Regions from separate parts of the Cupriavidus phytohabitans genome, predicted to be linked through region 1. Evidence: predicted binding sites of a transcription regulator. Region 1 holds the regulator's gene; each other region holds the start of a gene.

Region 1 (7,406 bases):
GCGCAACGGCAGCCGGCCACCGGGAAAGAGCACGGTGTGCAGCGGGAATAGTGGGAGGTTGTCTAGCGTCTGCGGCTCGGGGTCGGACCCGGCGGACGTGGTGGGGCGGTAAAGGTCGGTGGAAGACATGCGGTGCCAGCGTGCATAAGGGATGCAGTGGGATGCCAGAATGCAGCAACGGCGCGCCGCCGGACCATACGCCGCGCCGCCGATGCCCGCAGGCATGCACGCTTGGCGTCAGCCCGCCGGCGCGAGCTCTCGGTGTCTCACCAGCACATTACCATGCGCGCGGAAATAGTTGGCAAGCCTTTCAGCAATATAGACCGAGCGATGCTGGCCGCCGGTACAGCCGATGGCGACCGTCAGGTAGCTGCGGTTGTCGGCGATGAAACTCGGCAGCCACTTTTCCACATAGGCGCGGATATCCTCGGCCATCGCCAGCACCATCGGCTGCGCCTGCAGGAAATCGATCACCGGCGTGTCGCGCCCGGTCAGCGGGCGCAGGGCCACGTCGTAATAGGGATTGGGCAGCGAGCGCACGTCGAACACCATGTCGGCGTCGCTGGGCACGCCATGCTTGAAGCCGAAGGACTCGAACAGCAGCGTGAGGCGCTCGCTGTCGTTGCGGATCAGCTCCTTGATCCAGCTGCGCAGCGTATTGGTGCGCACATTGCTGGTATCGATGCGGTGCGCGGCCTCGGCCAGCGGGCTCAGCAGCTCGCGCTCCATTTCGATCGCTTCCATGAGCGCGGTGTCGTTGAAGGCGGGCTCGCCGCCGGGGCTCACCACGCCCCCGTCGGTGCGGATCGACAGCGGATGGCGCCTGCGCGTCTCGGAGTAGCGCTGCACCAGAGCGTCCGTGCTGGCCGTCAGGAACAGCACCTCGACCTGGTGCTCGCCGGCGAGCGTACGCACGGTATCGGGCAACTGGTCGAGCGACTCGCGGCTGCGGATGTCGGTGGCAACGCCCAGGTGCGTATAGCCCTGGCTGGACAGGTAGCGGACCAGTTCCGGGATGAACTGCGCCGGCAGGTTGTCCACGCAGTAGTACCCCGCATCTTCGAGGACATTCAATGCGACGGACTTGCCGGAACCGGAAATGCCGGTGATAAGGATGATGCGCATAGCAACTGAAGCATAGCATCACGTGATGGCCGCGTCATGACAGCGGGATGACCGCGGGCCCGGAAACAACGATGGCGAACCTCGCGGTTCGCCATCGTTGCTTGCTCGGAAGAGGGCCTGCCTCAGGCCGACTTCGACAGGCACTCCTTCATGTACGCCTTGTATTCGTCGCCCTTCTTGCCCTTGCCTTCCTTGCTGCAGGCCGCCATTTTTTCCTGCTGGGTCTTGGGCACCGCGTCCGGCTTGGCCGACAGGCACTGCTTCATGAATGCCTTGCGCTCGTCGCCCTTCTTGTCGCCGGCCTGCGCATTGCAGGTCTTCATCTTTTCCTGCTGCGCGGTGGGCGCCTTGGCGGCGTCCTTTGCCGGGGCCGCCGGTGCCGACGCCGACTGGGCGAAGGCCACGGATGCCAGCAGCGGGGTGACCAGCGCGCACATCGCGATCAGTTTCTTCATGCTTGCTCTCCTTGGTGTGGAAAACATCACGGCCGCACGGTGTCAGGGGCTGGCGGCGGCCTTGTAATGGGCTCGATGCCCATTACAGCACAAAACGGCACTATGGATGTCGGCGTTGACGGCGGGGGAGGCCGCCGTTGTAAGCAATTGAAAACGCGTGTCCGGCCCCGGTCAGAGCAGGCGGCCCTGGCCGCGCGAGACCGCATCGGCCTGCATCGCGGCGCGCTGGCGGTCCATGAAGTCGCGCAGCGTGTCGATGCCGCGCAGGCGCAGGATGGTGTTGCGCACGGCGGCCTCGACCAGCACGGCGAGGTTGCGGCCGGCCGCCACCTGGATCTTGACCATGTGGATCGGCAAGCCCAGCACGTCGAGGTATTGCGAATCGAGCGGCAGGCGCTCGAACTCGCCGTCGTTGCGGCGCACCAGCTGCACCACCAGCTTGATCTTCATCTTCCGGCGTACCGCGGTCTCGCCGAAGATGGTCTTGATGTCGAGCAGGCCCAGGCCGCGCACTTCTAGCAGGTTCTGCAGCAACGGCGGGCAGCGGCCCTCGATAAAGTCCGGCCCCAGGCGTACGAAGTCAACCGCATCGTCAGCCACCAGCCCGTGCCCGCGCGAGATCAGTTCCAGGCCCAGTTCGCTCTTGCCCAGCCCCGATTCACCCATGATCAGCACGCCCATGCCGAGGATGTCGAGGAACACCCCGTGCATGGTCACGCGCGGCGCTGAGATGCGCGACAGGTACAGGCGCAGGTGGTCGATCACCGCTGCCGACGACACCGGCGTGGTGAACAGCGGCGTGGAAGAGCGTGTGCAGCGCAGCTCCAGGTCCGGCGGCGGCTCCATGCCGTCGGCCACCACCAGGAAAGGCGGTTCCAGCAAGATCAGCTCGCCCATCTGGCGCTTGCGGATATCGTCGTCCAGCCGCTGGTAGTAGGTGATCTCAGGCTTGCCAAGCACCTGGATGCGGTTGGGGTGGATCAGGTTCAGGTGGCCCACCAAGTCTGCGGCGGAGGTGGCTTCGCGGGCGAATTCCACGTCGAAGGCGCGGTCCGCACCTTCCAGACCGGCCACCCAAGAGAGTTTGAGGTCGGCTGCGTTGTCGTCGAAGATGGACTGGGAGGTGACGCCGGTGAGTTCCATGCGGGTATGACGTGTGGGGCGGTGTGCCAGGCGCTGCGCCTGTCCGGTCTGTGCCGGCCCGTTCAGGTCAATCGGTGAATCAGGGATGCCATTCGGTCAGCAGCTGGTGCACGGCTTCGGAAGTGGGCAAGGTCGCCAGCCCTTCGCGCATGTCGCGATCGGACAGCAACTGCGCGATCTCGGACAGGATTTCCAGGTGCTGCTGCGTGGCCTGTTCCGGCACCAGCAGGAAAATCAGCAGCGACACCGGCTTGCCGTCGGGCGATTCGAACGGGATCGGCTCGGCCAGGCGCATGAAGGCGGCCAGCGGCTGCTTCAGGCCCTTGATCCGGCCGTGCGGGATCGCCACGCCTGCGCCAAGGCCGGTGGAGCCCAGCGACTCGCGCGCGAACAGGTTGTCGGTCACAGTAGCGCGCGCCACGCCATGGTTGTTCTCGAAGAGGAGCCCGGCCTGCTCGAACACACGCTTCTTGCTTGTGACGCTGACGTCGAGGGTAATGTTGCCGGGTGGCAGCAATTTGGCCAAACGATTCATGGGCGATGCGCAGGATTTCAGTTAGCGGGCGGATCCGCCGTTCCGCCGGGCAGTATGGCTCAGAGGCTGCCGGTCGCCGGCAACGCCGAGGCGTCCGGCCATTATAGAGCAGCGGCCTCCCCGTGATTGTGCAGCGCAGCGCCGCGCGGTGGGCGTCCGCACCGTAAGCGGGCGCGGGCAGGATGCGGCTCTGCATGTATGGCGCAGCATACACCCTGCCGCGGCCGTTGCGAACACTCCGTCTCAAACGGGTGACACGCCTTTGCGCAGGCGCCACAGCGCACAGCGCCGCAGGCGCAAAAAAGCCGCGCTATGCGCGGCTTGCCTGTTCAGTCTTGATTCAGCAGCCCTCTGCAGGGCCCCCGGGCACGCTCATTGCTGCATCTGCGCTGCGGCCATCTGGTACTTGACCGCTTCGCGGTCGTGGCCTTGCACGCGGTCCTTGTAGCGCAGTACCTGACGGTCCAGCTTGTCGACTAGTGCGTCGATCGCTGCATACAGGTCTTCATGATGCGCTTCAACGAAGATGTCCTTGCCCCTGAGATGTAGATTGATTTCCGCATATTGCCGCCTGTCCTTTTCCTTGTGATTGTCGACAGAGAGCAGCACGCTAACGCCAATGACCTGATCGAAATGCCTGACGATTCGCTCCAGCTTCGTTTCCACGTACTCACGCAACGGCGGCGTGATGTCAAGGTGGTGTCCACTGATCTTGAAGTTCATAGCGCTTCTCCTTCTGAAAGAGCCTCACCAGGCAGGCGGTGGGCTCGGCTACAAAGACTTGCGGAGATTCACTGCGGGGATCTTCAGGGCTTCGCGATATTTGGCAACGGTGCGGCGTGCGACAACGAAGCCTTGCTCACCCAGCAGTTCGGCGATGCGACTGTCGGAAAGGGGATTCCTCGGGTCTTCGGCTCCTATCAGTTGCTTGATCAAGGCGCGGATGGCCGTTGATGAAGCCGCGCCACCGGTTTCGGTGGACACGTGGCTGCCGAAGAAGTACTTCAGTTCGAAAGTACCCATCGGCGTTGCCATGTATTTATTGGTCGTCACCCGGGAGATGGTTGACTCGTGTAATCCCAGTGTATCGGCAATCTCCCGCAAAACCAAGGGGCGCATGGCGATTTCGCCGTGCGTGAAAAAGTTCTTTTGACGCTCGACAATGGCCTGCGAGACACGCAGGATCGTGTCGAACCTTTGCTGGATATTCTTGATCAGCCAGCGCGCTTCCTGCAGTTTCTGCTGCAGGCCCGCGGTACCCGACTCGCCCTTCGCGCCGCGCAGGATCTGCGCGTACATGTCGTTGATGCGCAGCCTCGGCATCACATCGGGATTGAGCTGCGCGATCCAGCCGCTGCCGCTCTTGCGCACGAACACATCGGGCACGACGAAGTCGGCCTCGGGTCGGCTGTAAGCCTGGCCCGGATAGGGTGCCAGCGAGCGGATCAGCTCGTGCGCGGCCTTGAGTGCAGGCTCGTCTACCTGCAGGGCTTTTTTCAGGCGCGTGTAGTCGCGCACCGCCAGCAGCTCGAGGTGGTTGTGCACGATGTTCAGCGCCAGTTCGCGCTGCGGGTGCTGCAGCCGGCGCAATTGCAGGCCCAGGCACTCGGCTGCATTGCGCGCGCCCACGCCCGGCGGGTCGAAGCTTTGCAGCAGCGTCAGCATCGCCTGCACTTCGTCGATCTCGAATTCGAGCTCTTCCGGCAGTTCGGCGCAGATTTCTTCGAGTGTCGCGCTGAGGTAGCCGTCGTCGTCGAGCGATTCGATCAGGAAGATGGCCAGGCCCTTGTCGCGCACCGAGATCTTCAGCGGCGTGAGCTGTTCCATCAGGTATTCGCGCAGCGTGGGCTCGGCCTCGCGCAGCTGCATCGGCGTCTTCTCGTCTTCGTCGCCTTGCGGGCGGCGCGCGAAGTCGTCCAGGCTCCAGTCGCCGCCATAGTCTTCGCCACTGTTGCTGTCGCCGTAGCTGTCGTCGTCGCCCGCGCCATCGGTGCGCGCCTCGCCATTGCCTTGCGGCTCGGAAGGTGCCGGCGCCGGCGCGCTCTGAACATTGACCGAACCATCGGCGGCCACGCGCAGCGGGCTTTCGATCCAGTCGTTCTCGCGTTCGAGAAGGGGGTTTTCCGTGAGCGCCTGTTCGACTTCCTGCTGCAGTTCCAGCGTCGAAAGCTGCAACAGCCTGATCGACTGCTGCAGTTGCGGTGTCAGTGCCAGGTGCTGGGAGAGGCGGAGCTGTAGCGACGGTTTCATGCGACCTATTTTATGCGCATCTTTCCGTTGTTGGAACGGAAATTGCTATCAATGTCGCGGCTCGATCGACGCCGGCAGTGGGCTGGCCCACACCCAGATCATGGGGCCGAAAGCAGGGAGAATCAATGGCCTGCCGCTGTGGACAGGCCAGTACATCACATGCGGAAGTTCTCGCCGAGGTAGACGCGCCGCACCGATTCGTTGGCGATGATCTCTTCGGGCCGCCCGGCGGCCAGCACGGTGCCTTCGCTGATGATGTACGCGTGGTCGCAGATGCCAAGCGTTTCGCGCACGTTGTGGTCGGTGATCAGCACGCCGATGTTGCGCGCCTTCAGGAAGCTGACGATGCGCTGGATCTCGCCCACTGCGATCGGGTCCACGCCGGCGAACGGTTCATCCAGCAGGATGAAGCGCGGCGACGATGCCAGCGCGCGCGCGATTTCCACGCGGCGGCGTTCGCCGCCGGACAGCGACAGCGCCGGGTTGTTGCGCAAGTGAGCAATCTGCAGGTCGTCGAGCAGCGCGTCGAGCCTGCGCTCGATCTCGGCCTTGGCCAGCGGCTTGCCGTTTTCCACCTGCAGCTCCAGCACGGCGCGGATGTTTTCCTCGACGTTGAGCTTGCGGAAGACCGACGCTTCCTGCGGCAGGTAGGACAGGCCCATGCGCGCGCGCTCGTGGATCGGCAGGCTGCTGATGTGGTCGCCGTCGAGCACGATATCGCCCTCGTCCAGGTTCACCAGCCCCACGATCATGTAGAAGGAGGTGGTCTTGCCCGCGCCGTTGGGGCCGAGCAGGCCGACCACTTCGCCGCTCTTCACGTCCAGCGACACATCTTTGACCACGGTGCGCGAGCCGTAGTGCTTCTTCAGGTGGCGCACGACCAGCGTGCTGCCGCCTTCGAGGACGGCCGTGGCTTGGGCGGAAGGCTTTTCGGCGATGGTGGCGGTATCGGTCATTGGCACAGTCTGGCGTTCAGCGTTTCAGGCGAGGAAGCGGTCCCCGCCCGGCGTCAGGGTTTGTTGGCGGGCGCGGGCGCCGGCTTCAGGTCCAGCGGCGAGCCGCTGCCCGAACCCTGCGCATTCGGGTCCTGCCGAGGCGACAGCACCGCGCGCACGCGGCCCGACGGATTGGCGGCCGAGGTGTTGTCGCCGCCGCCGGCAGCCGTGTAGAACTCCTTGCGGCTGTCGTAGGTCAGCACCGCGCCGCGGATCTCGTCGAGCATCTTGGCGCCCTGCAGGCGCGCCATGCGCGCGTGGCCGATCAGCTTGGACAGCTCCTGCTTGCCGTCGTATTCGATGCGGTCGCCCCAGCCGTCGATGTACTCGTCGACGCCTTCGCGCTTCTGCCGGATATAGGCTTGCTTGCCCGGCTTGGACGTGGCCACCGCGAACTGGTAGCCCTCGGGATCGGTGCGCAGTTCGGCCGCATCCGATTTCAGGATCATGGTGCCCTTGGTCAGCACCACGTTGCCGGTCAGCGTATAGATCTGCTTGACGTCGTCGTAGCTGGCATTGTCGGCCTCCAGCACCATCGGCTTGTCGCGGTCCGCGCGCTCGGCCAGCGCGGGCTGGGCCAGCAGCAGGCCGAAGGCCATGGCCGTGGCGAGCAGGGCCGGGGCGGCGTGTCGACGGGACGAAGTCGTCAGGGAAGCAGTCATGTTGGCAGCAGTAGCTAGAGGGCGTGGTGGTGCGGATTATGCAGATGCGGGTCGTGCGGGTCGTGCGGGGCGGGCAGGGCGCGCTGCGGCATGGCCGTTGTCCGGGCGGGCGGCCGGGCGGCCGCGCCAGCCAGGTCAGGGCCCCGGCGTACGGCCCGGGGACGGCCCGGTGACGATGGTGCCGCGTACGTTGCCGAGCAATTGTACTTCGCGGGTGACGTTGTTGAAGATCAGCCCGTTC
Region 2 (7,406 bases), on a different contig from region 1:
AATGAAGAACGTGCCGGGGACATGAAATTGGCCCAATATGTCCAAGATCTTCGGTGTCCATATCGGATTCGGTCCGTCATCGAATGTAAGGAAAACCTTACGTTGTTTGACTTTGGCATCACGTTCCCGAATTTCTGACGGCCAAGACAAACGTTCCGATGTTTCGCTGTGCACCTTTTCAGCCATGATTCGTTACGTTACCTTTGTGGTTTGTCCGTTTTGCCTTCGGTCTCAAAGTGCGCCGTCCGCAATGCGACACGGAGATCTGCTAATTGGTAGCCGCCGCAACTTTGCGTCAGCGGCGCTAATTTGTACAATCGATTGTTTCGATATCAATCATCGATGATGTGGATGGCTCCATATGCGCTTCAAAGGCCTTGACCTCAACCTCCTCGTCGCACTTGACGCACTCATGACGCACCGGAATCTAACAGCCGCGGCGCATAGCATCAACCTAAGCCAGCCTGCTATGAGCGCAGCTGTCGCGAGGCTGCGAGACTATTTCAGTGACAGTCTCTTTGTTATGCGTGGGCGGGAGTTCGTTCCGACTGCTCGTGCGATGGAACTTGCCGGTCCCGTCCGTGAAGCACTATCGCACGTCCAGCTCTCGATCATTTCGCGTGACGTATTCCAGCCATCTAAGTCGAAACGACGTTTCAGAATCTGTCTTTCGGACTTCATGACACTTGTCTACTTTAAGAAGGTCATGAAGCGCGTCGCATGCGAGGCGCCTTCCGTCAGCTTCGAGCTATTCTTTCCTGACGATGAACCTGGCGAATTGCTCCGACGAGGCGATGTCGATTTCCTGATACTACCGGAGTTGTTGTTGAGTGATACACTTCCCAAGGCGCGTCTTTTTGAAGAGAAGCTTGTGTGCGTAGGTTGTCCGACAAATAAGCAGCTGTCCCGACGACTCGCTTTGGAAAAGTACATCTCGATGGGGCATGTGACTGTAAGGTTCGGACGATCACGCCGGCCCTCGCTAGAGGAGTTATTTCTCCTCGAGCTGGGATTCAAGAGACGTGAAGAGATTGTTGTTCCAACCTTTGACCTGATCCCACCGATGCTGTCCCGTACCGATCGCATCGCAACGTTGCCACTACGACTAGCTCAGTATTTTGGCGAACTGGTTCCTTTGAGGATTGTCGATGTACCGCTGCCACTTTCGTCGTTTACGGAGGCTATCCAATGGCCTGCGTTACATACCGGTGATCCAGCAAGCATTTGGATGCGCCAGGTGCTATTGGAGGAGGCAAAAAGTTTGGCTAGTGTATGACGCGAAGAAGTCTGACTGATAAACGATGTCCGGACAGTCACAAGATGCGCCAACTGCATTCACTGTCATAGGGTATTGAGATCCCTTCAATCCAGCAGGGCACAAGTTTCAGAACTACGGTGCACCCGCAGCTGAGTCTCTCCCATACCTCGCGCGCTTTCTACCCCTGTTGGTGTGCAACCCCTCATATGAGGCGTTATGCATAAGACGGCCCCGATGGGGGAGCGGCGTCAACGCAGGATTGTGTTAAAGGCGCCGTTTTTTCAGTTAGTATCCTATGCGCGCACAGAGAGGCGTTGTTGTCCTCCGTGTCCCTCCGACATCGCCACTGCGATATTGTCCGTTTGTTGACATTGTAGATGTCCGCCCACTGGCGGCGTCGTTCGAACTTGCCATCGCGCGCCGCAAAACTAATGTGTCGTTGTGGCCTAGTCCTGTTTGCTGACGGCGTTTGACGAGCTATCCCGGGGAGTTTAAATCCATGCCGCATTTCTATGCTAACGAGAGTGCTAACGATTTCGATTTGGTGTACGAGGTAGTGCAGACGCTAGTTTCGTCGCGGGATGCTGAGCAGACGTTGGACAGATCCTTACGGTATCTTTCATCTGCGCTAGGATGGCGCTCCGCCTTCATAGCCGTCGCGGAGCCGGGTGGATATCTAGCTGGATTTTGTTCCACGGGACTTTCGGAGGGCTGGCGCGAGCGCGTACGCTTTCTTCCCGATGAGGGGGTCGTGGGCCGCATTCATTCAAGTGATTCGCCTGTCATTGTCCCTGAGATTCACGATGAACATCTTCTCGCGGACCGCTTCGGAACTGCTAATGAATTGGACGGTGATCATATCGCTCTCCTGGGGACTCCTATTCGGCATGAGGGCCGTCCGCTCGGGGTGCTGGTTGCATTCTGTGAGAATCGAGACGGAACGCGCGCCTTTGCTAACGATCTCCAACTTATGAAAGTTGTTGCAGCGCCGATGGGGCAAGCGCTGCTGCTTAATCGCGACGCGATGAACAAGGGCGGTAACACGGAACAGGTATGTAGACTTCCACAGAAGGAGCATCACCCTTTGCGCAATATAGAGAACGCGGTAGGCGATTCCCCATCGATGCAGAGGGTGTTTGCGCAAGTTCATCAAGTCGCCCCTGCGAGGGCGACAGTACTCTTGCGCGGTGAAAGCGGAACGGGTAAGGAATTGATCGCACGCGCAATCTATAGCTTGTCTCGGCGTAATGATCAGCCCTTCGTTTCGGTGAACTGCGCGGCGCTTTCAGAGACTCTCTTGGAGAGCGAACTGTTTGGCCATGAGAAGGGAGCGTTCACGGGGGCACAATCGCAACGGAAAGGTAGATTCGAACTAGCGCACGGCGGCACACTATTTCTCGATGAAATTGGCGATATCTCACCGTCCTTCCAAGCGAAGCTATTGCGAGTTCTGCAAGAAAGGGAGTTTGAGCGCGTAGGAGGGGCCACGCCTGTAAGGGTTGATGTGAGGCTAATCGTTGCGACAAATCGCAACCTCGAACGGATGGTCAAAGAGGGTGAATTCCGAGCAGATTTGTATTATCGCATTAATGTGGTAAGCATTCGTCTGCCACCGCTACGTGAGCGCCGCGAGGACATCCCGGCTTTGGCGCAATACTTTTTGGATCGATTCAACCGTGACAACGGCAGGTCGCTGCGCTTCACAGACGGAGCATTGAGGGTGCTTTCGGGTTGCTACTGGGCCGGTAACGTACGTGAGTTGGAGAACTGCGTTGAGAGGACCGCGACAATGGCACTCCACGATTCCATTGATCGTCTCTCATTCCTGTGTGAGATGGATAAGTGTCTAACCCAAGGATTGCATGACATCGAGCGAGAAGACGCCGTACGTCCGGGCCGATCGGCAAACGCTGCAGCGAGCGAGGAGGTCACTCCTGCAGTCTCCGTAGATGCAGGTCACGATAGCGCCAGATTTACCCTGCCCAGCAGGAACGATAGACCTCAAAGCGAGAGAGAGCGACTCATTTGGGCCATGGAGCGCTGTGGCTGGGTGCAGGCAAAAGCGGCCCGGCTCTTGGGTATTACGCCACGGCAGATTGGCTACGCGCTGCGTAAGTACGGGATCGAGCTTCGCCGTTTCTGATGGCAGCATATCGCTGGTGGGTGCTTCCCTACACCTATGACAAAAGTTTGTGACAACTCAACGCAAATGAGTCTCCCGTCGACGAACTGCAAAGTGTTGGGATCGATTCTAACTTTGCCACAGGAGCGGCCATCCACGACAATTGCGGCAGCGTGCGCGTAGGGCTGCATAATGGTAAATGCATGGCTGCGATGATGGCACGCAACTTGCTGACCTTCGCGAACCGCAGAGTGTATGGAGTCGTTATGTCGCGAAAGGCGAGGGCCGCCTATCTTTTTGACCAACCGAATTGTGCGAAGAACCGGGCTAAGAGCGAGGAGGGGCGAAAGCAGGGCTGCTCAAGGCAGCTTTCACCCGGGGCGGCCGCTGGGGGCTGCGCTTTCGACGGGGCGAAAATTGCACTTCAGCCCGTGGCTGACGTGGCGCACCTCGTGCATGGTCCAATCGCATGCGAAGGCAACTCTTGGGACAACCGCCAGGCGGCCTCATCAGGGCCGACGCTCTATCGCACTGGCTTCACGACTGACATCAATGAGTTCGACGTGATCTACGGCGGTGAACGACGTCTATTCCGCAGCGTGCGCGAAATCATTGAAAAGTACAATCCACCTGCGGTCTTTGTTTATCAAACGTGCGTTACTGCGTTAATCGGCGATGACATAGATGCAGTGTGCAAGCAGGCTTCAGTTGAATTCAGTAGGCCAGTTATACCGGTGCACGCGCCTGGGTTCGCTGGATCAAAGAATGTCGGCAATAAGCTTGGCGGCGAGGCGCTTTTGAATTATGTGATAGGTAGCCGTGAGCCGGCATACACAACGCCCACAGACATCAACGTAATTGGCGAGTACAACCTGTCAGGCGAGTTATGGCAGGTAAAGCCGCTCTTCGACGAACTTGGCATCCGTCTTTTGTCGTGTATAACTGGCGATGGTCGGTACAGCGATATTGCGAGTGCGCATCGGGCCAGAGCAAACATGGTGGTCTGTTCGAAGTCCATGGTCCATGTGGCAACTAAGATGCAAGAGCGTTATGGGATTCCATACCTTGAGTGCTCATTCTACGGAATTGGCGACACAAGCAATGCTCTCCGCCAGATCGGGAGTCTGTTGGTGCAGCGAGGGGCATCTGGAAAGCTGTTAGACCGTACAGAGCGCCTGATTCAAGCTCAGGAGGACCGGGCATGGGAGCGGATTGCCACGTACCGTGCGCGTCTTGAAGGTAAACGGGCGCTGCTAATCACAGGTGGCGTGAAATCATGGTCAGTTGTGGCTGCGTTACAGGAGGCCGGCTTAGAGATCATTGGCACAAGCGTGAAGAAGAGTACCAAGGAAGACAAAGAAAGAATCAAAGGGATCCTCGGACAGGACGCGCTCATGTTCGACAACATGACGGCGCGCGAGATGTACAAGCTATTGCACGATGCGAAGGCCGACATCATGCTGTCTGGTGGGCGCTCACAGTTTATCGCATTGAAGGCGCTTATGCCTTGGCTTGACGTAAATCAAGAACGTCATCATCCGTATGCCGGATATGAAGGGATCGTGGAGCTGGTCCGTGAGATAGAGCGTACTATTTACAACCCGGTGTGGCAACAGGTGCGAATCCCAGCGCCGTGAAATAACGGAGGTGAAGTCGCCTGGTCAATAGATTCGCGCCACAGCTAATGTACTCGGAATACTAAGCCGCCACAGAATCCAGGAAGTACATCTTTACGCGTGGCGGCGTTCTAGGAAGGTGAGGAGACCATTATGGCTATCGTGATCCAATCTGAAAAAGCCTGCACGGTAAACCCGTTAAAAACTAGCCAGCCACTCGGCGCTAGCTTTGCGGCTATGGGGCTCGACGCTTGTATGCCTGTCTTGCACGGCTCACAAGGTTGCACGTCGTTTGCCTTGGTGTTGCTGACGCGACATTTCAAGGAAGCCGTCCCGCTGCAGACTACCGCAATGGATGAGATCTCTGCGGTTTTGGGCGGATACGATAATGTCGAGACGGCATTGCTTAACATCCGAAAGCGCGAAGCGCCGAGAATCATTGTGGTCTGTTCAACAGGTCTCACCGAGACCAATGGCGAGGATATCAATGGTCATTTAAGAGCTATACGCAAAGGTAATCCAGAACTGTTTAATACAGAAATTGTTTATGTCTCGACGCCAGATTATGTTGGCGCCTTCGAAGACGGCTACAGCAAAGCTGTGGTGGAGATTGTCATGGCGCTGGTAAAGCCGCTGCCTGCTATTTATCGACAAATTAGCGTGTTGCCGGGGAGCCATTTGTCGCCGCGTGATGTTGAAGAACTACGCGTGATAGTCGAGTCATTTGGCCTAGACCCAATAATCCTCCCTGACATTTCCGGTTCGCTCGATGGACACCTTGATTCAGAATGGCGGGGCATAACGCAGGGCGGAACCACGCTCGAACAAATCCGCGCTGCTGGGGCATCCTCTTTCACAATCGGCATTGGAGAGCAGACTCGTGCTGGTGCTCGAGCGTTACAGGAAATAGGTGGCACGCCATTCGAAATCTTCGAACGTCTCACGGGTCTGGAACCTAACGATCGATTATTGCGGCTTCTCGCGCAGTTGTCAGGGCGAGCCATTCCAGAAAAGTACCGTCGGCAGCGTAATCAACTTCTGGATGCAATGCTGGATAGTCACTTCTATACGGGGGGTATAAAGGTTGCGATCGGTGCAGATCCGGACATGCTCCTTTCGGTTGGGTCACTGCTGCACGAGCTAGGGGCAGAACTATCAGTCTGCGTCAGCACGACCGCATCTCCAGCGCACGCGCTATTGCCCGCAAGCGAAGTAGTGCTGGGCGACTTGGAAGACATGGAGCGGGCTGCCGGCAATTGCGATCTGCTAATCACTCATTCGCATGGCCGCCAAATGGCTGCGCGACTCGGCAAGCCGCTGATGCGCGTAGGCTTCCCCGTATTCGACCGCGTCGGAAACGCACATCGATGTCAGATAGGATATCGAGGCACGATGGACCTGATTTTCGAGATTGCAAATCTGATGCTCGAGCGAATCCAGTTCCGCGCACCGACGGATTGGCCCCTATCCACGATCAATACCCATCGCGCTGCGGAAACCCCGGTGATCTGATGTCAAGGTTTCCTCCAGCCACTATGTGATCCTACAAGGAGACGGCGCATGAAAATTGCATTCGCTACGCAAGATAAGGAGCATGTTGACGCCCACTTTGGGTGGGCGAAGCATATACTGGTCTACGACGTGACAGCGGCCGCGCACAGGTTCATCCAGGCTTTCGATTTCAGCGACACGTCACAAAAGCATGATAACGAAGAGAAGCTGGGTCAAAGGCTTGAGGCAATCCATGACTGCGCGATATTGTACGTCGCCGCAATTGGAGGTGCCGGAGCCGCGCGCGTGGTTGCGATGAAGATCCACCCTATCAAGGTGGGAAAGGCGGAGCCGATTGAAACGATCCTTAGAAAGCTGCAGGAGGTGTTGAAGGGGACGCCGCCTCCGTGGTTAAGGAAGGTGATCAAGAAGGATTCGGGCACGTCATACGATTTGGGCGCGGGCGACGGGTTAGCGAATAATCGCGACTACCTCAAAGAGAAGGACTATCCTCCGCCACAAATAGCCTTCGGTGCTGAAACTGACAGCGAAGACAGGATAAACGACCCTGAGGCAACAATAGCTCGTTTGAAAAGATTGAACACGCTTGCGGTGCAAGCCAAGATGGACCTACACGATCTATCCGAAGAGTTGCCGGCCAGTTGGGAGAAAATTTTAGTCGTTGCCAGACGCTGCCACGAGATCCACGCCTTGTTGATGGAGGCGCGGAAAACCGCCGGCTTGGCTTACAAGTGAATATCGCGAGAATGCAACGTGAGTGGCAACTTTACTGTAGTGCTACCAAGTGGCGCGATCTGGACGCCGAACTTTGTAAATTCTATCGATCATCAAAATTGTATCGGGTGTGGCCGATGTTTTCGTGTGTGTTCGCGCGGTGTCCTTCAACCGGTTGGAGTGA
Region 3 (7,406 bases), on a different contig from region 1:
CGTGTGACGACGCACCGCCCGCATCAGAAACTCCCAATCGATATTATTGAAGAACCCCTTGATGTCGAGATCGAGCACGCAGGCGTAACGCCAGCATCGCTGTCGCGCAGCCGAGAGTGCGTGATGTGCCGACCGGCCAGGACGATACCCATAAGAATCCTCATGAAACACCGGCGCCACGATGGGTTGCAGATATCGTTTGACTACCATCTGCGCGATTCTGTCCGACACCGTGGGTATTCCCAACGGCCTCGTCCCGCCTCCCGCTTTGGGTATATCAACTCGCAGAACTGGCGGCGGAACATAGCTCCCGGACGACATCCTGTTCCAGATCCGATACAACTTATTCTTCAGATCTGCCTCGAATTCCGTCATTGATTGCCTGTCCACGCCTGCGGCTCCACGATTTCCCTTTACCTGCTTATAAGCCTCCCACACCTCATGTTTGGAAATACAAAACGGTTTTGCCTTATCCACGCCGGTCCTCCTCTCTCAAGTTGCCGACGTAGTAACGTCGAACGATGACGCCCCTTCGGTCCAGTCCCATTACAGGACCTTCAACCCTACTACGGACGTCTCCGTCCCTGTGCCCCTCATCGGTACTCTCATCCTTGTGGAGGCCTTCCACTTGGATTTCTCCCTTAGCATCGGGACGACAGGTTCCCAAGTTCCTTACTGAAGCCTGAATCAAAGTCATGCCGCCTATATGCCGGATGCCGACTGGACCGTCAACAGGCATCGTCCAGTCTTGTCCCGAAGCTGTTGGGCTCTTCGGTTTTGACATCGTTGTAGGTTTATCGACACGTCGTCAGCGGTTCACTTGCGTTCATCTCTTTGATTCCTACCTGACAGAGTTCTCTCCGCCTTTTCCATCGACGCTCACCACGAGGGCTCTTTACCCTCGCAGCTCGTGGTGGTTTGGAGCCCGCTCCTGCAAGCCGACTCCGAAGGGCCAACCTTCATCTCCAGTAAAGCACCACAAACGTCGTTGCACTGACGCTCACGTTCTTGGCACACCCCTACAATTCCCCTATCTGTGATGGACGGTGGACCCGCGATGTGGTCACGTATAGGCGCGCATACGCCTTCATTTAAGTGGTCCAGCGTGCAGAGTTCTCGTGCGCGCATGCCGACGTGACGATCACCCGCGACGAAGTGCACAGCATAGATGTAGAATCGTTGCAGGAAGGTGTCGATTCTAGTGATGTAGCCAATATCTCCTTCATTCACGATAACTTCGCCAATGTCTTTCCCAAAAAACGTACCATCGTTGCGAACCATCGACCGTGCAATTACGCGCTCGCCAACCTCAAAGCTAGGTTCAAACGCTATTTCAACGGTGTCATCCCTCTCAGAGTTACATAAGACCTGCTTTGGTCTCGACATCGACTTTCCCCGAGGTCAGTCTCTAAATTAGGCATCCACAAAGTTGCCCTCCACGATAGAGGCATGTTCGCACCCCACCGACGATGCCACGCCAACGGATCCTAGTTCCATATTTTCCAACAATTCATAGCTTCTCCACCGGTAAGGCTTGAGCCACGACATGAGCCAGACCAATAAACAGGCCTTCAAGAAGCGCGCTGTGGCCATGCTAAGCCGGTACTATGCAATCGTCCACGGGGCACACCGACACACACTGCGGAAAGTCGAGTCCCTCGCACATAGTGCACTTCTTAGGATCAATTGCCAGCACATCACCTTTCTCACTAATGGCAACATTTGGGCACTGTGCCTCACACGCCGAGCAACCGGTGCAGGCTGAGGCAATAATCTTCAGGGCCATAAATACGCTCCTTACAATTTAAAGTGCTGTACTACTCCACCGCGCATGCATGGCCTTTGCACGTCAAACGATCGTTATTGAAACTCTTATAGACGCGCTTTGCCGGATTATGCGTCGTCGCAATGTTTGCGCAACGATGCGCCACCAGCCACACGGATTGAGTAGTCATTGAACCAAGATAGTGCTGCGACCTCAACAATTTCCCCCGCGTACTGCTCCACCGACTCGATGCCAGCATCGGCGAGTTCCTTACGCGGACACAAACCAATTTTCGCTACAAAAATGGCATGACAATCGTTGATCGCACGTATGATACGTACTAGTCGTTCATCGTCACCGTACCCCCCTTGGCAATACAATTCAACCCGGCGATAACCCACAAAGTGCACGCCAGAAGCGCTAACTTCGAAGATTTTTAGCTCAGAAATATTCCCAAAGTGCCCGTTCACGCGACCCCGGCCTTTCGTGGCAACGGCGATATTGACCTTCAGTGCTCCTGTCGCTTTCCTGACCTGCGTTAAGGCTAGTACTTCCCTCCTTGCCTCACGTTGCGCCATGAGCTCGGTCTCCGTGCGGACTTGGTACTCTTGGCGGATGTCTCGGTCATAACCGATATCCATCTGCTCAATGCTCTCCAGTGAAAACTCGTCACTGCGATCCTCATCGAGGAGTCCTACCGCGTCCGCTCGACACTGCCGGCAATGCCGCATCAATTTCACACCGCCCGAACAAGCTTCCTGTACTGTCCTCAATTCATGGGAGGTAGGTCCGCGTGGTCCGTGCAGGCCGAAGTACGTACCATGCGAGGGGTCGGAGATTAGCGGCATAATGTTGTGAAGGAACGCACCTCGCTCTTTCACAGCACGGTTTACCTCAATCATATGTTTATCGTTAATACCTGGAATCAACACCGAATTGATTTTCGTCAGTACGCCTCGTTCTGTTAGCATCTCAAGCCCTCGCATCTGCCGCTCATGCAACACGCATGCGGCGTCCGTCCCAGTCAATCGGCGACGGTTCCAAAAAATCCACGGGTAGATTCTTGCCCCAACAATCGGATCGATCATGTTAATAGTTATTGTCACATGATCAATGCTGTATCGGCAGATGTCATCCACAAAGTCAGGCAACGCGAGGCCATTGGTTGAGAGACATAGTTTGATTTCGGGAGCCCGCTCCTTAAGCAAACGGAACGTCTCAAACGTGGTTCCCGGGCTCGCGAGAGAATCACCGGGCCCAGCAACACCCACCACCGTCAATTGCGGTATGCGACTCGCGACAACCATCACTTTCTTCACCGCCTGCTCTGGCGTCAGCTTTCTCGACGTAACGCCAGGTCGCGACTCGTTTGAACAGTCGTACTTGCGGTTACAGTAGTTGCACTGAATGTTGCAGGCGGACGCAACCGCTACATGCATGCGCGCGTAATGGCGATGCGCTTCCTCTGAGTAGCACGGATGATCTTTTATCTTATCCCACACCCCCGGCAGCATCCCCTCGGCCTCTCCAGACGACTCGCACTTCAACACGCTGGCTCCAACAGACGCGGTACCGCCGCCCCGTAGGACGGATGTTCCGCTAGTTGGCATTAGGGGCACAATTTTCTCCTCGCCTTCAAAACAGGCAGCCGATGGTCGCGTGCTCGCGCTCGCGCTATCTCGCATAACTCTTTCCTTCTCATCGAGAGTGGTTGGTCATCGTGGAAAAAGCGAAATCCGTGCCATCGCGCATGGAGCGTCCCGACCGGTATGAAGGCACCAGCATTTGCCGGCGTTCTATAAGATCGACAGCAGCGCGTTCGTCTCGCGTGTGGGTCGAAGCCAGCTCGAAGCTCACTGCGAAAAGAGGGAGCTAAATTGGCCTAATACGGCTTCCCCCTTTTCGGCACCAGTCAATGCCGGTTGAGTTAAGAGCAGCTTGTCCGGACAGAGACATTCGCGACACGAAAAATGTGCGAAGCCCCCATGTTTACTGACAGCGTCGCCGCTGCCGCTCCGGAAGATAGCGCTCCAGCTTATTGAACTCGGCTGGCACAACGCTTGCTCGGCCGTCTAGGACCCAATGACGCGCAAAGGCGACTACCGCGATGCTTAAACCGATTATTATCGAGAGAACATTGTGCGGCCCAAAACGGCCCCCAAGGGGCCTTTATCGGATAGAAGAAGATTGTGCGATTGCCGGCATACTCTCGCCTGCGGAAATTCCTGAGTTGCTGACAGGAATCTTTGCAGTGGGTGATGAGGAGATAACGTTTATCGACGCTATTGGGGACATGAACCTCAAGCCCGAAACAATAATTTCCGACTGCTCGACAGACACCAAGCAAACCGCTGCCTTGCGCTGCAAGGCTGAGTTTGTACACTTGTCCGTTTCCGTTTCCGTTTCCGTTTCCGTTTCCGTTTCCGATCGTTATTTTCACCATCTGAGGCTGTCGCGAGCTTGCATATTATCCATGATCCCGCGCCTTATCCGGAGGGTAGGGAAATGCCACACAGGAATATCTATTTGTATGGTAAACCTTGCGCGTGCGTACCCCTCATTCTTTGTGGAAGTCGCGCTACGCCCGAGGATGTATGGTGAACAGCGGATCCAATTCTCCAACAAAGTTTGTGCAATTCTCCCGTTTGCGGCCTACGACCTCATTGCAAGGCTGCACGATGTGGAAATCTATTTGCAAAATGATGTCGGTCTCGCTACCGCACATACACTAGCTGCGCTCAACTCCAGCGCCCCACATGGGAACCCAGCGGTAAACGGCATGGTTCACCCGAAGGGCAAGGCAGCGCTCGAGGAAGTCGTGACGGGTTCACGGCATTTGATTGGGCAGGATACAGGCTTCGATAGTAAAACGCTCGTCCAGATCTCTTCTCTTGTCAAAGATGCGTCTGACCGGGCAGTGCCGTCGAACAAAATAAGAACCCATATGGGCTCCCATCGAGCTAGGCGTTGGAGTACACACTCCCGCGTACCCCATTTCGATTCCCGGCTGAGACGATGCGACAAGCACGATTCATTGCGGGCTAAGACGCGTCCGCACCCAGATTACAAAGATTCGGGTAACTCTGAGGCCGTTTTCCGGGACCGAGTAGTTACAAAAATGGTGTTATCGCTGCATCGCGAGCAGGCGCTGGAGATATCCAGCAAAGCCAATGATTTCTTTTCCTGGCGACCGTAGGATGTCCATGTAGCGGTAGCTAACTATTCCAAAATAAACATCGACCCAAACTCGTCGAAACAGCGCGGTCCTCATCTATGTACGTCACACGCCCTATTTGTAACCTTTCCTAGCAACTTACTTCACCTCGGAGCAAAGATATGCAAGGACACCTCAATCAGCAGCAACACCTCTCTTCGACTGAGGACTTTTTTCGGCATTTTGACATCGCATTCGACGAAACAGTTTTGAACGTTAGCCGTCTACATATCCTGAAACGGTTCTTCCAGTACATCGAGCAACAAGAAGAGCCTCCCTTGGACAACGGCACCGCGCTTTTCGAATTTTATCGCAGCTTGCTGCTCAAAGCCTACAACGATTTCGTCTCGTCAACGCCAGCGGAACAGAGGGTTTTCAGGTGTTTTCGGGAGGCAGAAGGACGAAGTTACGTTAGCCTTGACAACCTTCGCGCTTCGCTGGGAAAGCGCGACACCGTCTGACGCGGAGAAGGAACCATGCACATTGTTGTCTGTATCAAGCAAGTCCCCGATTCAGCGCAGATTCGGGTGCATCCGGTCACCAATACAATAATGCGCCAAGGCGTTCCTGCTATCATCAACCCATACGACCTCTTCTCACTAGAGGAGGCGTTGCGGCTGAAGGACCGCTTCGGCGGACGAGTCACGGCGCTATGCATGGGGCCGCCCCAGGCTGAGGACGCGCTACGCAAGTGCATCAGCTTCGGCGCTGACGATGCCATACTCATTACCGACCGCGCTTTCGCCGGGGCTGATACGCTTGCGACGTCCTACGCGCTTGCCGCTGCCATCCAACAGATCACGACTCAACAAACAGTGGATATGGTCTTTACCGGTAAGCAGACCATCGATGGCGACACCGCGCAAGTCGGCCCTGGTATCGCGACACGGCTCGGCTTCCAACTCCTGACCTATGTATCAAGGATCGTTGAGACGGATTTAAATAAGCGTTCAATCGTCGTCGAGCGTCGTGCGGAAGGAGGCGTGCAAGTGCTTCAGACCGCGCTGCCTTGTCTCATAACGATGCTTGAGAATACGAACGAATTACGTTTTGCAACACTCCCCGCAATGATACACGCGGCGGCGTTTCCGATACGCAAATGGAATCGAGAGCAAGCCGGTATCACTGACTTGACTAGGATTGGGCTCAAAGGCTCGCCCACCGTAGTCAGCAAAGTATTCGGCCCAACGCCGAAAGACGAGAAAGCCGAAATTCTGGAAGTGGGTGCCACGAACCTCCGCGAAGTCTCCCACAAACTTGTGCAAAAGATCCTGACCCGTCATCCAACATTGGAGGCGGACCTGTTAATGAAGAGGTTCTCATGAATTCCCCCCTTAGTTCAGACAACATGCCGAACACCACCGTTACAAAGGGCAGCAACCGCCACCTTGAGTTGCCTGAGCACCTCAAAACTTACAAGGGTGTATGGGTTTTCCTTGAACACGATCAGGGTCAGGTTCATAGCGTGTCGTGGGAACTCCTAGGAGAGGCATATAAGCTCGCAGACAAGCTGGGCAGTGAAGTAGCAATTGTCGCGCTTGGCGGCCCTGAAGAGCCCCTTGAGCAGTTTGCAACTGAAGCATTTGGTTTCGGTGCAAACAAGGCGTATGTGATCCACGATCCGGTGTTGCTGGGGTATCGGAATGAACCATTCACGAAAGGATTGACCGATCTAGTTAGCAAATATCGTCCGGAGATCCTGCTTCTTGGGGCGACCACTATGGGCCGAGATCTTGCCGGCTCTGTGGCAACGACTCTTTCGACGGGGCTGACGGCCGATTGCACTAGCTTAAGCATAGACTCTACCTCGCGCGCTCTTGCGGCCACTCGCCCAACCTTCGGTGGCTCACTTCTTTGTACGATAATGACACTTGCATGCCGGCCTCAGATGGCGACGGTCCGTCCGCGCGTAATGGCGATGCCGCCAGTTCAGACCGGCCGTTGCGGACAGATTATTCATGAGCAACTAGGTATGATTGAGTCCGGCATCGTGACGAAGTTGCTCAATTTCATTGCCGATTCAAAAAGCAATCAGATTAATCTTCCTTATGCGGATGTGATTGTAAGTGGGGGAAAGGGCCTTAAGAACCCTGAAAACTTCAAGCTGGTCTTCAATCTGGCGCGTGTCCTCGGCGGCGAAGTAGGTGCGACTCGCCCCTGCGTGCAAGCTGGCTGGGTCGAAGCCGAGCGCCAAGTGGGGCAAACGGGTAAAACCGTTCGACCAAAACTTTACATCGCCGCAGGAATTTCCGGTGCCATCCAGCATCGCGTCGGGATGGAAAGTTCCGACGTGATTGTGGCCATCAACACTGATGAAAACGCACCAATCTTCGACTACGCGCATTACGGCATCGTAGGAGATGCCATGCAACTACTGCCAGCATTGACTCAAGCTTGCGAGGATCACTTGGCGCAGCATAAGTCCGG
Region 4 (7,406 bases), on a different contig from region 1:
CAGACCAGCTTCAGGGTCGTGTAGTCAAACATGCGAATCTCCTTATGCGTGGGCGTGGGCGTGGACTGGCTCGTTCTGGTAGCGTCCGGTACCGAGGCTGCCGGGCCCCTGCCGCGCGAACTTGACCATCAGGTAGACCTCGACGATCAGCAGGACGGTGTAGAAGCCGACGAAACCGGCCAGTGACCCATACAGACTGGTGACGCTCAACGTGGAAACGCTGAGATGCGTGGGCAGGACGCCGTAGATAGTCCACGGCTGGCGGCCGTACTCGGCGACGAACCAGCCCAGCTCGCAGGCCAGCCATGGCGCGGGCAGCATCCAGATTGCCCAGCGCAGCAGCCAGGGGCGCGAGCGGAATCGTCCCTTCAGCGTGGTCCAGAACGACAGGGCAAACAGTGCCAGCATCGCGAAACCCAGGCCGACCATGGCACGGAACGCCCAGAACATCGGTGTGACGCGCGGAATGGTGTCGCGCACCGCGCGATCGATCATGTCCGGCGTGGCCTGGCGCACGTCCGTCGTATAGCGCTTGAGCAGGAGGCCGAAGCCAAGGTCGGCCTGGTGCTGCTTCAGTGTCGCCAGCGCGTGCGCATCGTCACGATGGCTGCGCAGCGTCTCGAGCGCGGTGACCGCCTGGACGCCATTGAGGATCCGCTCGCGGTTGCGCGCCTGGATCTCGTGGATGCCTGGAATCTCCCGGGAGACCGACCGGGTGCCGATCAGGCCCATGACCCAGGGAATCCGCACCGCCCAGTCGTTGCGCTGCGCGCTCTCGTTGATGCCGGCCACGAGGTTGAACGCTGCCGGCGCGGGCTCCGTCTCCCACATTGCCTCGATCGCCGCCATCTTGGTCTGCTGCGCCTCGCCGACCGTGTAGCCGCTTTCGTCGCCGAGCACGATGACCGAGCAGACACTGGCGAGCCCGAAGGCCGCCGCCACGCGGAAGCTGCGCTTGGCGAACTCCACGTCGCGCCCGCGCAGCAGGTACCAGGCCGACACCGACAGAACGAACATCGCCCCGGTGACATAGCCGGCCGAGACCGTATGCACGAACTTGGCCTGCGCATCGGGATTAAAGACGATGGCCCAGAAGTCGGTCATCTCCATGCGCATTGTCTGCCAGTTGAACTCGGCGCCGACCGGGTTCTGCATCCACCCATTGGCGATCAGGATCCACAGCGCCGACAAGTTGGTGCCAAGCGCCATCAGGGCGGTCACGACCAGGTGCTGCACGCGCGAAAGGCGGTCCCAGCCGAAGAAGAACAGGCCGATGAACGTGGACTCGAGAAAGAATGCCATCAGCCCTTCGATGGCCAGCGGCGCGCCAAAGATGTCGCCCACGTAGTGCGAGTAGTACGCCCAGTTCGTGCCGAACTGGAATTCGAGCGTGATGCCGGTAGTCACGCCCAGCGCGAAGTTGATGCCGAACAGCTTGCCCCAGAAGCGGGTCATGTCCTTCCAGACCACATTGCCAGTCATGACATAGACCGTCTCCATGATGACCAGCAGCCAGACCATGCCCAGGGTAAGCGGGACAAATAAGAAGTGATAGAGAGCGGTGGCGGCGAACTGCAGCCGGGAAAGGTCCACCAGTTGTTCCGGGATCACGGACGGGCTCCTTGCAGGCGAAGGTTGCCGGACACCGTGGGTGCGGCGCGCAGGTGCGCGGAGGCAGAGGCGGCGTCGACCGGTACGCGCTGTCCGGCGATGAAGGCCAGCCAGAGCCCCAACAGCAGTAACAGCTTGATTGCCAGGACCCAGCCCAGGTGACGCAGCAGGTTTTGATCGGAAGCGTTCATGACGACACATGAACAAGTTCCGTGCCAACCCGATGCGTTGATAAAAAAGGCTGACAAAACAATGGCTTGCCCCGTCCAGCGGACGCAGGCGTTCGACTGCCTCGACTGTCAGGCAGGTGTCACCGCTGCCATCGGTGGCACTGAATGGCAGTGATCTGGCAGGAAAACGGCCGTGCGACCGCCTCGGGCGGATCAGCCGATGCCCAGATCCCGTAGCCGGCGGTAGAGCGTGCGCTCGCTCATGCCAAGGGCGCGGGCAAGTTCGCGACGTGTGCCCCGGAACTGGCGGACCTGCGCGCGCAGCGCCTCGTCGTCAGTCTCCCGGTCGCCTGCCATGCGGTGTGCGACCGGGGCCATGCCCGCTTCCCCCAGTCCTGGCGGGAGATCCTTGGCACGGATGACGCCGTCATCGGCGTACAGGCGGGCGCGATCGAGCACATTGCGCAGTTCGCGGATATTGCCCGGCCAGTGATATGCGCGCATCCGAGCCAGCGCCTCCGCACTCAGGTGGAGCTGGTCCCTGACCCCGCCCCCGCGCTGCAGGATCGACTCCGCCAGCAGCGGAATGTCGTCGGGCCGCTCGCGCAGCGCCGGCAGGTGGATCGGGAAGGCGGCAATGCGGAAATACAGGTCCTGCCGGAACAGCCCCTGGCTGACCATCTGCTCCAGCGGCTTGTGCGTGGCCGCGACCAGCCGGAAGTCTGCCCGCCGCGTTTCCACGCTCCCCACGCGGCGATAGGTGCCGGATTCGATCAGCCGCAGCAGCTTGACTTGCATCGACAGTGGCACATCGCCCATCTCGTCGAGGAACAGCGTGCCGCCATCGGCGGTTTCGACCAGGCCCGGCTTGCGCGTGATCGCCCCCGTGAATGCGCCCTTCTCGTAACCGAAGAGCTCGCTCTCGAACAGGGACTCGGTAAGGCCCGAACAGTCCACCACGACGAACGGCCCGCTGGCGCGGCTGCTGGCCTCGTGCACCGCACGCGCGAACATTTCCTTGCCGGTGCCGGATTCGCCGAGCAGCAGGACCGGCAGCGAAGAAGGCGCCACGCGCTGCACCGCCTCCAGTGCGGCGTTGAACGCCGCTGAGCGGCCGACCAGCCCCTCCGCACTCGGACGGGCCGATGCGCTGCGCACCGTGCTCAGCCGCTCGACATAGGCAACGACCTGCTGGTCCTCGTCAAGGATCGGGCGCAGTTCGACGTTCACATGCTCCGGACCGCGCGGCGTGTGGTGGATGTGCAGGACGCGGTCCGGGCCCCGCGTCTCGAACGCCTTGCGCATCGGGCAATGCTCGCCGGCCTGGTCGCATGGTACGTCATAGCCATGCGAAATCCGGTAGCAGTACTGACCGAGGTAGGGGCGCTCGACGGCACCGAACTGCCGGCGGTAGGCAGTGTTGGCGGCCAGGATGCGGTAGTCCGTATCGAGGATGATCATCGGCTGGCTTTCCTGTTCCAGGTAGGAAAGGAGAGCCTGGAGCGTGGCTTGGCGATCCATGGGGCGTGGGGGCTTGGGCGGGGCGGCATCGGGGGGCCGCGCCATTCTGCCAAATCCCGCCATCACTGCCAAGTGGCAGCGCCACGCTTCGCCAGACGGCAGGCGTAGCTTCCCGATGCGAGCAGGAATGATAAAAAAATCAATAACTTATAAATCAAATCAGCCTTGGCACGAGTTTTGAATAGTGAGCAGCAATCCTCTACTGAACTCGAATTGACCACTCATGACACCGACCAAGCCAAGCCCATCGCACATGGAGATTGAAGCCTTCTTCGATCCCGACACCTCGACGCTCAGCTACCTCGTACTGGACCGCGCGAGCCGGCAATGCGCATTGATCGACAGCGTGCTCGACTACGATCCGAAATCCGGACGCACGCACACGACCAGCGCGGATCGCTTGGTCGAGCGCGTACAGTCGCTCGGCGCGACCGTGCAGTGGATCCTGGAGACCCATGTGCATGCGGACCACCTGTCGGCCGCGCCCTACCTCAAGCGCAGGCTCGGCGGCCAGACCGCCATCGGCAGCCATATCACCACCGTGCAGCAGGTATTCGGCAAGTTGTTCAACAGTGGCGCCGACTTCGCGCGCGACGGGCATCAGTTCGACCGTCTGCTTCTGGATGGCGACACCTTCAGCATTGGGGGACTGCAGGCACGCGCCATGCACACGCCGGGGCACACGCCGGCCTGCATGACCTATGTGGTCAGCGACGGCAACGATACCGCCGCGTTCGTCGGCGACACCTTGTTCATGCCGGATTACGGCACCGCCCGTTGCGACTTCCCAGGCGGCGACGCGCGCACCCTCTACCGCTCCATCAACAAGGTGCTGAGCCTGCCACAGGACACCCGCCTGTACATGTGCCACGACTACCAGCCAGGCGGCCGGGAGCTGCAATACATGACCACGGTCGCGGACGAGCGCGAGCGCAACATCCATGTGCGCAACGGCATCAGCGAAGAGGAATTCGTCGCCATGCGCCAGGCGCGCGACGCCACGCTGTCGATGCCGACGCTGATCCTGCCTTCGGTCCAGGTGAACATGCGTGCGGGTGAACTGCCGCCGCCCGAGGACAACGGCATGCGCTACCTGAAAATTCCCCTCAACGCGCTCTGAGCCACCCGCCCCAAAGGAACAGACAGACCATGCAACCCCGCGCCCTCACCAACGATCTTTCGGTCAGCCAGCAAATTGTTCCCGACGATGTGCACACCCTGGCCGCCATCGGCTTTCGCTCGCTGATCTGCAACCGCCCGGATGGCGAAGGCCCTGACCAGCCAGGCTTCCAGGAAATCGAGCGCAAGGCTTTCGCACTCGGCCTGCAGGTACATTACCTGCCGGTGGAATCGGGCAAGGTCAGCGACGAACAGGCGCAGGCGTTCGGCCAGCTGCTTGACAGCCTGCCGAAGCCGGTACTGGCCTACTGCCGCACCGGCATGCGCTCGGCCACGCTGTGGGCGCTGTCGCAGTCCGCGCGCAGGCCGCTGCCGGACATCATCGAGCGGGCGGCGGCCGCCGGCTACGACCTCAAGGGCGTCGTCCGGCGCATCGCCAACGGCGGCCGTACACCCGTGGATGTTGCCGATGCCAGCCACGCGGTCGTCATCATTGGCGGGGGCGCCGCGGGAATCGCCGTGGCGTCGAGCTTGCTGGCACGCAAGCCGGGACTGGACATCGCCATCGTCGACCCGGCCGACATCCACTACTACCAGCCCGGCTGGACGCTGGTGGGCGGCGGCGTTTTCGAGCCGGCCCATACCGCGCGCACCATGGCTTCGGTGCTGCCGCGCGGCGTGGCGTGGATCAAGGCGGCCGTGGCAGCCTTCGAGCCCGAGCGCGATGCGGTCATTCTCGACGGGTGCCGCGTGGTGAAGTACGAACAACTGGTGGTGTGCCCGGGGCTCAAGCTGGATTGGGACGCAATCGAAGGGCTGCCCGAAACGCTGGGCCGCAACGGCGTGACCTCCAACTACCGCTACGACCTCGCACCGTACACCTGGAACCTCGTGCGCGAGCTGACCCGCAAGGGCGGCGGCAAGGCGCTCTTCACGCAGCCGCCCATGCCGATCAAGTGCGCGGGAGCGCCGCAGAAGGCCATGTACCTGTCTGCCGATGCCTGGCGCCGCGCCGGCATGCTCGATCGCGTCGACATCGACTTCTGCAATGCGGGCAACGTGCTGTTCGGCGTGGCGGACTACGTGCCGGCGCTGATGCAGTACGTCGACCGCTATGCTATTGCCCTGAACTTCGGCGAGACGCTGGTGAAAGTGGACGGCGCCGCGCGCCGGGCGACGTTCCGACGGGCCGCCGCTGGCGGCGAGCCGGAACTGGTCGAGCGCGAGTTCGACATGCTCCATGCCGTGCCGCCCCAGAAGGCCCCCGATTTCATCCGCGTCAGCCCGCTGGCCGATGCCGCCGGCTGGGTCGAAGTCGATCCCGCAACGCTGCGCCACAAGCGCTTTGACAATGTCTTCGGGTTGGGCGATGCCGGCAACATGCCCAATGCCAAGACGGCCGCCGCGGCGCGCAAGCAGGCGCCGGTCGTCGCGCACAACGTGCTGGCCACCCGCGGCGAGGCCACGGGAGAAGCCCGCTACGACGGTTACGGCTCCTGCCCCCTGACAGTGGAACGCGGCAAGATCGTCCTGGCCGAGTTCACCTACGGCGGCAAGGTCGCCCCCAGCTTTCCGGTCTGGTTCATCGATGGCACGCGGCCTTCGCGGCTGGCGTGGTGGCTCAAGGAGCGGATTCTGCCGCCGCTCTACTGGCAGGGCATGCTGAAGGGGCGCGAATGGCTCGCGACACCCGAGTTGCAGGGATGACACAGACGGAGCTACCCGAATCTGTTGTACAAGGCTGCTGTAACCTCCCGGCGCTGCTTCCTGAAATGGCATGTCCGATCCGATCCCAACGCCCTCGCCCCCCGACCGTGCCGGCAAGACTTCTGTAACTGCATGAAAGGCTCCCCAGGGCGTCAAGCGAACATCGCCGAACTTGAGGGATCAGAACCTGCCGGGTACGCCCGTCAGTGGGATCCGCCGCCAGCACTGCGCGCTCGTCCGCGGGTGTGGCGTAGAGAATGCTCTTGCCGTTGGCCGCGAAGCTTGGAGCCCTCGTCAGGAAGCCGCCGATGTGCTGGGGCACGCCTCGCTGGCGACGACAGCGCCGTCAGAGCTTGCATGGTGGCCATGGAGCCTCGCTGGTCGCCGCGACTGTCCTAACTGGCTGGTGCCCGGCGCCAGTCTTCTCTCCGGTCTAGAATTGCTGATGAGACATCATCACACACCTGTCCGGTCGGACATGATGATGGGTAGTCAACAGGTGGCCCAACATAGCAGCCAGGGGGAGCGATGCGGTCGGCAGAGAGATCCGGCATGCGCCTTGGACGCTATGCAATCGCGGCTGTAGTAGCCCTCGTCGGCCTGATCATCTTCGGGCTCCTGGCAGACATTCTGGTCGAATGGCTGTGGTTTTCCTCGATCGGCTACGCCAGCGTTTTCCGGGTCGTCCTTTCCGCTCAGGTGCTGGTGTTTATTGCCGTGTTTGCGATCTCGGCGAGCACCATATGGTTGGCAGGGTGGCTGGCGCATCAGTATGCGGGCAGCCCTCGCGTCCTGGCATCGCACGGCTTTCCTTCCGGAAGGCCGCAATTCATTGGCGAGCCCGGCGACCTCATGGCGCGCATTCCCTGGGGTGCCAGCATTGCCGGCGCCGCTGTGATCCTCGGACTGGTCATCGCCGGGAGCGGAATCCAGCAGTGGGACATGGCGCTTCGCTTCCTGCATCAAGTGCCCTTCGGCGAGCGGGACCCGATCTTCGGCAAGGACATCGGCTTCTATCTCTTCTCGTTGCCCGTCTATATTGCGCTGAAGAACTGGCTGCAACTACTGCTGCTCTGCAGCACGGCCATTTCAGGTGTGATCTATGGGGTGCGCGGCGACATCGCGCTCGCGCCGCCGGCCCCGCGGCTCTCTCCCGCCGCTGCGGTTCATGGCTCTGTACTCCTTTGCCTGTTCTTCGTGCTGAAGGCCTGGTCCTACTGGCTCGATCGCTATCTGCTGCTTTACGGCGATAACGGCGTCGTGATTGGCGCCAGCTAT

Evidence for each region. Region 1 encodes sigma-54, which starts transcription at its own class of promoters, with help from an activator protein. Its sites were predicted from a motif close to TGGCANGNAANCTGCTTT; they were not measured.
Region 2: the regulator sigma-54 is predicted to act here: its motif matches at 3,597-3,614, upstream of nifE (nitrogenase iron-molybdenum cofactor biosynthesis protein NifE).
Region 3: the regulator sigma-54 is predicted to act here: its motif matches at 3,492-3,509, upstream of nifB (nitrogenase cofactor biosynthesis protein NifB).
Region 4: the regulator sigma-54 is predicted to act here: its motif matches at 1,812-1,829, upstream of cydP (cytochrome oxidase putative small subunit CydP).

What each region holds. Positions count from the first base shown of each region.
Region 1 is NZ_JAGIQB010000018.1:102,427-109,832, forward strand. It holds gene J8I34_RS14875 (LON peptidase substrate-binding domain-containing protein) at 1-129, opposite strand, end outside; gene rapZ (RNase adapter RapZ) at 238-1,125, opposite strand; gene J8I34_RS14885 (PsiF family protein) at 1,248-1,580, opposite strand; gene hprK (HPr(Ser) kinase/phosphatase) at 1,752-2,723, opposite strand; gene ptsN (PTS IIA-like nitrogen regulatory protein PtsN) at 2,803-3,258, opposite strand; gene hpf (ribosome hibernation-promoting factor, HPF/YfiA family) at 3,631-3,981, opposite strand; gene J8I34_RS14905 (RNA polymerase factor sigma-54) at 4,030-5,508, opposite strand; gene lptB (LPS export ABC transporter ATP-binding protein) at 5,664-6,464, opposite strand; gene lptA (lipopolysaccharide transport periplasmic protein LptA) at 6,518-7,165, opposite strand; gene lptC (LPS export ABC transporter periplasmic protein LptC) at 7,301-7,406, opposite strand, start outside.
Region 2 is NZ_JAGIQB010000098.1:1,606-9,011, reverse strand. It holds gene nodB (chitooligosaccharide deacetylase NodB) at 1-186, opposite strand, end outside; gene J8I34_RS32245 (LysR family transcriptional regulator) at 362-1,276, shown strand; gene nifA (nif-specific transcriptional activator NifA) at 1,758-3,401, shown strand; gene nifE (nitrogenase iron-molybdenum cofactor biosynthesis protein NifE) at 3,647-5,017, shown strand; gene nifN (nitrogenase iron-molybdenum cofactor biosynthesis protein NifN) at 5,150-6,508, shown strand; gene nifX (nitrogen fixation protein NifX) at 6,557-7,243, shown strand; gene fdxB (ferredoxin III, nif-specific) at 7,262-7,406, shown strand, end outside.
Region 3 is NZ_JAGIQB010000092.1:1,735-9,140, reverse strand. It holds partial or broken gene J8I34_RS35605 (reverse transcriptase domain-containing protein) at 16-321, opposite strand; partial or broken gene J8I34_RS35600 (nitrogen fixation protein NifZ) at 1,075-1,386, opposite strand; gene J8I34_RS31905 (4Fe-4S binding protein) at 1,595-1,786, opposite strand; gene nifB (nitrogenase cofactor biosynthesis protein NifB) at 1,894-3,450, opposite strand; gene J8I34_RS31895 (hydroxymethylglutaryl-CoA lyase-like TIM-barrel protein) at 3,873-4,961, shown strand; gene J8I34_RS31890 (nitrogenase-stabilizing/protective protein NifW) at 5,102-5,440, shown strand; gene J8I34_RS31885 (electron transfer flavoprotein subunit beta/FixA family protein) at 5,456-6,304, shown strand; gene J8I34_RS31880 (electron transfer flavoprotein subunit alpha/FixB family protein) at 6,301-7,406, shown strand, end outside.
Region 4 is NZ_JAGIQB010000026.1:28,380-35,785, forward strand. It holds gene cydB (cytochrome d ubiquinol oxidase subunit II) at 1-32, opposite strand, end outside; gene J8I34_RS18705 (cytochrome ubiquinol oxidase subunit I) at 43-1,611, opposite strand; gene cydP (cytochrome oxidase putative small subunit CydP) at 1,608-1,802, opposite strand; gene fisR (sigma 54-dependent transcription regulator FisR) at 1,995-3,302, opposite strand; gene J8I34_RS18720 (MBL fold metallo-hydrolase) at 3,556-4,422, shown strand; gene J8I34_RS18725 (bifunctional protein tyrosine phosphatase family protein/NAD(P)/FAD-dependent oxidoreductase) at 4,452-6,128, shown strand; partial or broken gene J8I34_RS34775 (Tol-Pal system beta propeller repeat protein TolB) at 6,264-6,417, opposite strand; gene J8I34_RS18730 (UPF0182 family membrane protein) at 6,657-7,406, shown strand, end outside.